DNA from 3 places in the Janthinobacterium sp. Ant5-2-1 genome. Region 3 is predicted to be linked to each of the others. Evidence: predicted binding sites of a transcription regulator. Region 3 holds the regulator's gene; each other region holds the start of a gene.

What was found. The regulator FNR, encoded in region 3, switches genes on or off when oxygen is low (the NO sensors DNR and NnrR bind a similar motif). The targets are predictions, from matches to a motif close to TTGATNNNNATCAA.
Region 1: paaA (1,2-phenylacetyl-CoA epoxidase subunit PaaA) is a predicted target of FNR. The motif match lies at 1,434-1,447, and genes of this name have one in related genera.
Region 2: cydD (thiol reductant ABC exporter subunit CydD) is a predicted target of FNR. The motif match lies at 1,669-1,682, and genes of this name have one in related genera.

What each region holds. Positions count from the first base shown of each region.
Region 1 is NZ_LNCE01000010.1:61,687-64,960, forward strand. Features, by position in the region: gene ASN89_RS03015 (hypothetical protein) at 1-224, shown strand, start outside; gene paaX (phenylacetic acid degradation operon negative regulatory protein PaaX) at 335-1,264, opposite strand; gene paaA (1,2-phenylacetyl-CoA epoxidase subunit PaaA) at 1,531-2,520, shown strand; gene paaB (1,2-phenylacetyl-CoA epoxidase subunit PaaB) at 2,549-2,833, shown strand; gene paaC (1,2-phenylacetyl-CoA epoxidase subunit PaaC) at 2,848-3,274, shown strand, end outside.
Region 2 is NZ_LNCE01000072.1:17,173-20,446, reverse strand. Features, by position in the region: gene cydD (thiol reductant ABC exporter subunit CydD) at 1-1,603, opposite strand, end outside; gene ASN89_RS22220 (GbsR/MarR family transcriptional regulator) at 1,743-2,294, shown strand; gene ASN89_RS29565 (PEP-CTERM sorting domain-containing protein) at 2,602-3,168, shown strand.
Region 3 is NZ_LNCE01000049.1:29,077-32,350, forward strand. Features, by position in the region: gene ccoG (cytochrome c oxidase accessory protein CcoG) at 1-918, shown strand, start outside; gene ASN89_RS16730 (FixH family protein) at 972-1,496, shown strand; gene fnr (fumarate/nitrate reduction transcriptional regulator Fnr) at 1,500-2,258, opposite strand; gene ASN89_RS16740 (response regulator) at 2,497-3,274, shown strand, end outside.

The DNA.
Region 1 (3,274 bases), on a different contig from region 3:
TGGAAAAGAAAGTCAGCGCCCTCAGCGACGCCCTGGCGCACCTGGGCAAGGGCACGACCTTGCAGGAATTGCTGCGCATCCTGCGTTTCCCCGGCTATACCACGCCGGCCGAATTCACCTTCAACGTCGCCATCCTCGACACCATGCTGGTGCAGGCCAACGCGCTGGAAAAGCTGGGGCAGGATTTATTGGCGGGCGCGAAACAGGTGGTGGTAAAGCAGTGAGCAGGCAGTGACTTATTCCTGAACGCCTGAAAAATGTTCAGGGCAAGGCGCAGGGTCGCAGGCAGTACGAACGTACGCCCAGGCCCTGCAACGCCGCCATGGACGTTTTGTCAGGTGTTCAGGCCGCCGAAACGTTCGTAGAACCACGGCTCGACATCCGGCGCCTGCGCATCCTCGCGCCGCAATGTCGCCAGGATATGTTCCTCGGCCGCAGCATACGTGATGCGATACAGGTCACGCGCCAGCGCATAGGCTTGCGTGCCGGGCCACGGTTCGGGCAGCAGTTCGACGGGCAGTTGCGGGTCGTGCAATTGCACGCGGCGGTAGGCGTGCGTCAGCAGCGAGCGAATGACGAATGCCTGCTCCGCGTCGAACACGGGTTCTTCCTGCAGCAGGGTCAGCAGGGGCTGGAAGCTGGCGATGAATTTTTCGTAGCCGGCCATCACTTCCGACAAGTCCCAGCAGTCGCCCACCATGTCGCGCAGGGGGCGCGTGCTCACGCCCGGCAATTCCGTGGTGTGGCAGACGTACAGCTTGCCCTGCACCTCGTTGCGCACGAGGATATCTTCCAGCGCTTCCGCATTGCTGGCCGGGTGGCCAAAGATGCCGGGAGAGATCAAGCCATAGCCGGCCCATAATAATTCCTTGCGCAGCGCCCCCCGCTCGGCCGCGCCGATGCTGCCGGCCGGCCCGATCACCAGGGTCCAGCTGCCATCCCAATGCACAACCAGCGGCGCATAGATGCGGCGGTAGGCGCGTTCGAAGCGGGCCAGCGCCTCCGGGCGTATCGTATAGGCGCTGCGGCGGCCATCGCGCTGCGAGCTGAGCCAGCCTTCCTGCGCCAGGCGGAACACGCTGGTGCGCAATAGCCGGTCATTGACGCCGAATGGCGCCAGCAGTTCGATCAGGCTGCCCAGCCAGATGGCGCCGCCGCGCGGCACGATAGCGTCGCCAAAGATGGTCATCACCAGGGACTTCGAGCGCGGTGGGTCGCTTTCCAGGAAATCGGCTATCCATGCCGTGCAACGGGTGTTCTTCATGTGGTTCCGGTCTGGCCGTGTTGCGGTCGAATCAATAAAAGCAGCAGTTTACTTGGCTGCGCGGGTAGCGCGGCAATAATTTGCCGGAAGCGCTGGTGGCGCCTCATGGTGTTTTCTCATAAGCAATATCATACGCACAAAAAAGCGGCACAAGATACGATTTTTTAAAATGATTCATATCAAGTGTATGCAAATCGTTTTTTGTATCGTATTATTGCTTCATCGCGCTGCGCTGCTGCGCAACATCAAGACATGGGAGACACATCATGTACGCACAAATGGTTGAAACCGGCCTCAAGAACGTCCGTTCCCTCGACGATATGGGCCAGGAAGAGCGCGCTTTCCAGGCGCGCATCGACGAAGGCATCAAGATCGAGGCCAAGGACTGGATGCCGGATGCCTACCGCAAGACCCTGATTCGCCAGATTTCGCAGCACGCGCACTCGGAAATCGTCGGCCAATTGCCCGAAGGTAACTGGGTCACGCGCGCACCGACCCTGAAACGCAAATCCATCCTGCTGGCGAAGATCCAGGACGAAGCAGGCCACGGCCTGTACCTGTATAGCGCCGCAGAAACCCTGGGCGTGTCGCGCGACGACTTGCTGGCTGCCTTGCACTCGGGCAAAGCCAAGTATTCCAGCATCTTCAACTATCCCACCCTGTCGTGGGCCGACATGGGCGCCATCGGCTGGCTCGTCGACGGTTCCGCCATCATCAACCAGATTCCCCTGTGCCGCTGCTCGTATGGGCCGTATGCGCGCGCCATGATTCGCGTGTGCAAGGAAGAGTCGTTCCATGCGCGCCAGGGCTACGACATCATGATGTCGCTGTGCAAGGGCACGCCCGCGCAAAAAGCCATGGCGCAAGATGCCTTGAACCGCTGGTGGTGGCCTTCCTTGATGATGTTCGGCCCGTCCGACGCCGCCTCCGTCAACAGCGCCCAATCGGCGCAATGGCGCATCAAGCTGTTCTCGAACGATGAATTGCGCCAGCGCATGGTCGACCAGACCGTGCCGCAGATCGAATACCTGGGCCTGACCGTACCCGATCCCGACCTGAAGTTCAATGCGGAAACGGGCCACTATGAATTCGGCGAGATCGACTGGTCCGAGTTCAACAATGTCCTGAAGGGCAATGGCCCGTGCAACCGCGAACGCCTGCAAACGCGCGTCAAAGCGTATGAAGACGGCGCATGGTTCCGCGATGCCTTGGTCGCGTATGCAGACAAGCAAGCTGCTAACAAAGCGGCAGCGTAAATACACAAGACAGATAGGGGATAGCAACATGAGCAAAGAATGGCCATTGTGGGAAGTTTTCATCCGCAGCCAGCACGGCCTGGCGCACAAGCATGTGGGCAGCCTGCACGCCTCCGACGCCACCATGGCGGTCAACCACGCGCGCGACGTCTACACGCGCCGCAATGAAGGCGTGAGCATCTGGGTGGTGCGCGCGGCCGATATCGTCGCCAGCAGCCCCGGCGACAAGGGCGCCCTGTTCGAACCGTCGAACAGCAAGGTGTACCGCCATCCCACCTTCTTCCCGATGCCGGAAGAAGTCAAGAACCTGTGATGGGAGCGCCTGCAATGGATGACAAGGTCAATTACCTCTTGCGCCTGGGCGACAATGCCCTGATTCTCAGCCAGCAGCTGTCGCAGCTGTGCGGCAAGGGGCCGGCGCTGGAAGAAGACATGGCGCTGACCAACGTGGCGCTGGACTTGCTGGGCCAGACGCGCTTGTGGTTCAGCTATGCGGCCGAGCTGGAAAACGCGGGCCGCGACGAGGACGACATCGCCTTTTTACGCGACGCCCACGACTTCAAGAACTGCCTGCTGGTCGAACAGCCGAACGGCAATTACGCCGACACCATGATGCGCCAGTTCTTCTTCGACAGCTGGCACTACTTCCAGCTGCTGGAACTGACCAAATCGACGGATGCACGCATCGTCGAGGTGGCGCAAAAGTCGATCAAGGAAGTGACCTATCACTTGCGCCGCAGCGGCGACCTGATCG
Region 2 (3,274 bases), on a different contig from region 3:
CGACGATCATCGTCTTGCCTTGCGCCAGTGCCAGCAGGGCGTCCGTCACGCGCGCCGCCGTTTCGCTGTCCAGGTGGGCCGTCGGTTCATCGACCAGCAGCAAATCCGCATGCGGATGCAGGGCCACGCGGGCCAGGGCCAGGCGCACGGCTTCGCCGCCGGACAAGCCCTGGCCGCCATCGCTGAGCATGATGGCCGGCTGCGCCTGCGCCACCTTGGCCAGGTCGGCCAGGTGCAGCGCCTGCGTCACCTGCGCGGCGTTCGCCCCCACGCGGCCCAGGGTCATGTTCTGGCTGACGGACGCGGCAAACACGTGCGGACGCTGGCCCATCCAGGCCATGCGCTGGCGCAAGGTATTGACGGTGCTGTCGGTCAGGCGCACGCCGCCGATGCGGATGTCGCCGCCGCTGGCGGGCAGCAAGCCGGCCAGCAGGGACAGCAAGGTGGTCTTGCCGGCGCCGCTGGCGCCCAGCAGGGCCACGTGCTCGCCCGCGCCCACCTTCAGGTCGAAGCCGTCGAACACGGGCGCTTCGCCGGGATGGGCAAAGCGCAATTGCCGGAGTTCCACGGCGGGCGCCGCCGCCACGGCCATGGCGGCGGCGGAAACGGCCGCCACTTCCACACCAAAGCCAGGCAAAGGCACGCCATCGGCAGCCAGGTCGTGCAAACCGGCCAGGCCCGCTTCGCCGGCAGCCTTGTCGTGCCAGACGGCGGCCAGTTCGCGCAGCGGCTCGAAGAAGGCGGGCGCCAGCAGCAGGATGAACAAGCCCTGCCCCAGGCTCAGTTCGCGGCCCCAGGTGCCGAAATTGATGCTGCCCAGCAGCGAGAAACCAATGAAGGCCGCCACCATGGCCACGCCCAGCGCGGAAAACAGTTCCAGCACGGCGGACGACAAAAAGGCGATGCGCAGCACCACCATCGTGCGCCGGCGCACGGATTGCGAGGAGGCATCGAGCCGTTCGGCCGTGGCGTCGACGGCGTCGAGCGCGCGCAAGGTAGCCAGGCCGCGCAGGCGGTCCAGCAGAAAGGCGTTCATGCTGCCCATTTCCACCATCTGCGCGCGGCTGGCCGCCTGCGCGCCCATGCCGACGAGGGCCATGAAGACGGGAATCAGGGGCGCGGCGATGAGCAGGATCAAGGCCGCGATCCACGACAGCGGCGCCACCACGGCGAGGATCACGAGCGGCACGAGCATGACTTTCCAGCGCGCGGGCTTGTAGCGCACCAGGTACGGCACGATGGCTTCGGCCTGCTCGGCGATGACGCTGGCCGCCTGGCCCGACTGGGCGCGCTGGCGGTCCAGCGGCGAACGGCGCGCCAGCGCTTGCGCCACCTGCGCGCGCAAGGTGGACAGGTGCGCGCGCGCCGCCGCATACATGCGCCGCGCGCCCCACGCTTCGCAAGCGGCGCGCAGCACGCCCAGCAACAGCACGCCAGCGGCCGGCAACAGGGCCGCGCGCCAGCCGGCGCCATCGAGCATGGCTTGCACGGCCCAGGCCAGCAAGGCCGCTTGTGGCAGCCACAACAAGGCGGCGCCCCCTTGCGCCAGGCTGGCGGCGCGGGGAAGAATAAAGCGGGGCAAGGACAAGGGCGTGGTCGGCATCTTCTATACTTCTTGAGTTTTCAGAATTTTCTGTAAATTCGATATTTTGTATAATACTGCGAAACATGACATATATCAATTGACCCCACCAGTATGGCGTGAAAAAATTCAGATAATTATGAAAACTCAACATATCCAAATGACGCCGCTGATCCAGACCTTCGTCAGCCATTTCGGCGAGATGGGCAGCCGCTGGGGCTTTAACCGTACGGTGGGGCAAGTGTACGCCTTGTTATTTGTCGCGGAGCATCCTTTGCACGCGGATGAAATCGCGGAGCACCTGAGTTTTTCGCGCTCGAACGTGAGCATCGGCTTGAAGGAATTGCAGGGCTGGGGCTTGATACGCCAGTCGCGCATCCCCGGCGACCGGCGCGAGTATTTCTCCTCGCTGGGCGACGTATGGCAAATCTTCCGCGTCGTGGCGGCCGAACGTCGCCGCCGTGAAGTGGCGCCTACCCTGACGGTGCTGCGCGAATCGCTGCTGGCGCCGGCCACGGAACCCGTGGATCAATATGCGCAGGAGCGCATGCGTGAAATGTATGAACTGGTTGACCTGGCCAACACCTGGTTCGACGATTTGCAGCGCCTGTCGCCCGAGTCGATGGCGCAACTGATGAAAATGGGCGCCAAGGTACAGAAACTGCTCAACGCCAAGGATCGCCTGTTTGGCGTCAGCAACAACAGCGACTGAAGCACCCGCCGCCGCCCCTCTCCCCGAAGCCAAGACACCGCCAGCACAAGCTGGCGCGCCTTGTCACGCCATTTCTTGACCTCATGTTGGCTATCGCTAGCACAGCCATGCATAGCCGTATGCGATGTTGTCAACCAAACCAATAGAATTATTAAAATTGTATTAATTTATATCAAGAGTAAGCTTTCATTTGCGTACTTGCTACGCGCAGGAAATAACTAAAAACGGGCAATGGGATGACTCCCCCGGCAAGCAGGGACGCGTCCCAACACGATGAAGCGACTGTCTCAAGCACAAGGGGATTTTCATGAAAAGCGTAAAGAGCATTGCCATCAAGGCATCCATGCTGGCCGCAATGGCCGTACTGGCAAGTGCGGCGCAAGCCGCCACCTGGGTCGATGTCGGGCCGGCCAGCGGTTTCGTCATCGCCGGCAGCACCGTCACCTATTCGCCATCGCCGGCACTGCAGGTGAAATATTATGACGATAATCTCGTGCCACAGAGCCCCTCGGACATCCAGGGTTATATCAATGGCGTGTTCGGCACCAGCCTGGGCGCCGCCGTCTCGTATTGCGACAACGCCACCTCGGGCTGCACTGCCGGCACCACGGCAGGCTTGAGCGGCGGCGTCAACTCCTATACGAGCGCGGCCGCCTATGACTTCCTGGCCATCCACTTCGGTCAGGGCGAACTGGTATTCCACTGGGCAGCTCCAGTGGCTGCCGGCACCACCTTCACGGTGGAAGGCCTGCCCAAGGGTCTGAGCAATTACCGGGCTTTCATTTCCGCCGTGCCGGAACCTGAAACCTACGCCATGCTGCTCGCCGGGCTGGGCCTGCTGGGCTTCCTGGCACGCCGCCGCCAGGGAAAGTAAGCGCCATCTGCGGCAGCGGCGCACCAGCGTCCGCTGCCGCCCTCAACTCTAGCAGCCTGTTTACACCGCGCTTGCGGCGCAAGAGCCGCTTTTTACACCATCTTTA
Region 3 (3,274 bases):
TGGACGGGCTTTACCTTTGTCGGCTACTTCACGCCGATCAAGGAACTGGCGCAGTCGGTGACCACCTTGAATTTCGGTCCCTGGGAATGGTTCTGGGTCTTGTTCTACAGCCTGGCAACCTACGGCAACGCGGGCTGGCTGCGCGAGCAGGTGTGCAAATACATGTGCCCCTACGCGCGCTTCCAGAGCGCCATGTTCGACCAGGACACCCTGATCATCACCTACGATGCCAAGCGCGGCGAACCACGCGGCGCCATGAGCAAGAAGGCCGGCAACAACGACAAGCTGGGCGATTGCATCGATTGCACCCTGTGCGTGCAGGTGTGTCCGACCGGCATCGATATCCGCAACGGCCTGCAGTATGAATGCATCGGCTGCGCCGCCTGCGTCGATGCCTGCAACAGCGTGATGGACAAGGTCGAGCGGCCGCGTGGCCTGATACGCTACAGCACCGACCATGCGATGGAAAACAACTTCAATTCGAAGCAGATACGCCAGCGCGCCATGCGTCCGCGCGTCCTGATCTACACTTCCATCCTGGCCCTGATCATCATCGCCGTATGTACCTCGCTGGCCCTGCGCACGCCCCTGAAAATGGACGTGATCCGCGACCGCGGTTCGATGGGGCGCGAAGTGGAAGACGGCATGATCGAAAACGTCTACCGCCTGCAGATCATGAACACGTCCGAGCAAAGCCAGCATTTCAAGATCAGCGCTACCGGCTTGCCGGGCCTGACCTTGCTGACGCGCGAAGAAGTGACCTTGCAACCGACGGAAACGCTGGGCTGGCCGATCCGCCTGCGCGTGCCGCACGGCGTGGGCGAAAAGGGCTCGAACAAGATTGCGATCGAATTGCAATCGCTGGACGACCCGTCGCTGCATGTGCGTGAAAGCGCGGTCTTCATCGTGCCGCGTTAATGCAGGAAGGTCGGTCCCCGCACGGGGACTGGCCGTTTAAAAGGAGAAATACCATGTCCGACAGTCTGAAACTGCAGCCTCGCGTTGCACCGTGGTACAAGCATCGCTGGCCATGGCTGCTGATGATCGGTCCCGGCCTGTCCGTGGTCGTCGGCAGCTTCATGGGCTATATCGCGTTTACGCAGCCCGACGCGCTGGTGGTGGGCGATTATTACAAGCAGGGCAAGGCCATCAACCAGGATTTGAAGCGCGACACGATCGCCAGCGACCTGGCCATGGATACGAGCCTGGCATACGACGTGGCGTCAGCGCGCCTGACCGGTTCCGTGCACAGCTTCGGCAAGGCCTATCAGGCTCCTTTGCAGCTGCACCTGGCGCATGCGACCTTGCCGGAAAAAGATATCAAGCTGCTGGTGCAACCCGATGCGGCCGGCAATTTCTCGGTCGCGCTGCCGATGCTCGAGCGCAGCCGCTGGCAAGTGCTGGTGGAAAACGACAAGCGCGAGTGGCGCCTGTCCGGCATCTGGACCTGGCCCGTGCAACGCAGCATCGCGCTGCATGCCGACGAAGAACTGTAAGCCTTATTTACAGACGTCCGTGCCTGCCGTAATGGCTTTTAACTTGGCCGGCTGCAAGATCTCGATCTCGCGGTTCGAGACGCGCAGCCAGCCCTCCTTCTTGAATTTGGACAATAAACGGCTGACGCTTTCGATGGTCAGGCCCAGGTAGTTGCCGATTTCCTCGCGCGACATGCGCAACTGGAAATTGCTGCCCGAATAGCCGCGCGCTTCATAGCGCGACGCCAGGTTGACGATGAAGGCGGCAAAGCGCTGCGTCGCCTGCATATTGCCCAGCAACAGCATCACGCTTTGCTCGCGCGTGATTTCCTGGCTCATCATGCGGTGAAAATGACGCAGCAGGGTCGGCATATTGCCCAGCAATTGTTCCAGGCTGGAAAACGGGATTTCACACACTTCGCTGTCTTCCAGCGCCACCGCATTACAGTGGTGGCGGTCGGCGCTGATGGCGTCCATGCCCAGCAGTTCGCCGGCCATCTGGAAACCCGTCACCTGCTCTTCGCCACCGGGATTGATCTGGTACGTCTTGAAGTGCCCCAGACGGATCGCGTACAGGTTCTGGAACGAGTCGCCGATGCGGAACAGCGAGGCGCCGCGCACGACCTTGCGGCGGCGGCCGATGATCTGGTCCAGCCTGTCCATGTCGCCCATATCGAGGCCCATCGGCAGGCACAATTGATGCATGCTGCAGGTCGAGCATCGCGCACGCAACGCTTCCACGTTCACTGTGGGCAAGGTTGGAGTGAGGAGCGCTTCAGTCATGTCAGTACCTTTTAGAAAATGCAACAACAAGTTTACTGCATAAGGGTTGCCGTGTGCCAATTTCACCGCAATTTCGGCGAATAAACGACGTCCAGCCTTTAATTATATGGCAACATCGTCAAAAGCCCATGCGGGAAGGGCCATTTGCGCGGCGGCGCTTGCCAAGCTGGGGTATTGATAGGAAAATTCCTGACAGCATTATCTGCCGCCTGTGCCGCCCGGTACTGAAAAGGAAATCATGAAGCCTCTCGGCATCAAAGCAAAAGTCGCGCTGGCCACCAGCCTGACCTCGATCGCCATGATCGCGCTGGTCACCATGATCCAGGTGCAGCACATGCGCGACGACTTCACGCGAGTACTGCTGAGCCAGCAGTCATCCCTGATCAGCCGCACTGCTGCCGAGCTCGACGACAAGCTGGGCATGCTGCTGCAGATCGTCACCCTGACGGCCAGGCAGCAGCCGCCGGAATTGATCGCCCAGCCCGCCCAGTTGCGCGAATACTATTCGCGCCGCTCGATGCTGGTGCTGTTCGACGACGTGCTGGTGCTCGACGCGCAGGGCGCCGTCGTGGCCGACATGCCGGAAGTGGCGGGACGCGCCGGCATCAACGTTGCCGAACGCGAGTATTTCCAAACCGTCCTGCGCACGCGCCAGCCCATGATCACCGAACCGATGCTCGGCAAATCGAGCGGCATGCCCATCGTGCAGATGGTGGCGCCCGTGCTGGCCGCCGATGGCCAGGTGGCCGGCGTGGTGATCGGCGTGCTGCGCCTGTACAAGGACAACCTGCTGGGGCGCCTGCGCTCGGAAAAGATCGGCAAGAGCGGCTATTACTTCATCCTCACGCGCGGCGCCGTGCCGCGCTACGTGCTGCACCCCGATACCAGCCGCTTGCTGCAGCCGCGTCAGCCGAACGCCAACCTGACGACCACCCAGTTGCTGAAGGAAGATGGCGAAGGCAGCATGGTCAGCACCAACAGCCGCGGCATCACGGCCGTCAACAGCTTCAAGCGCC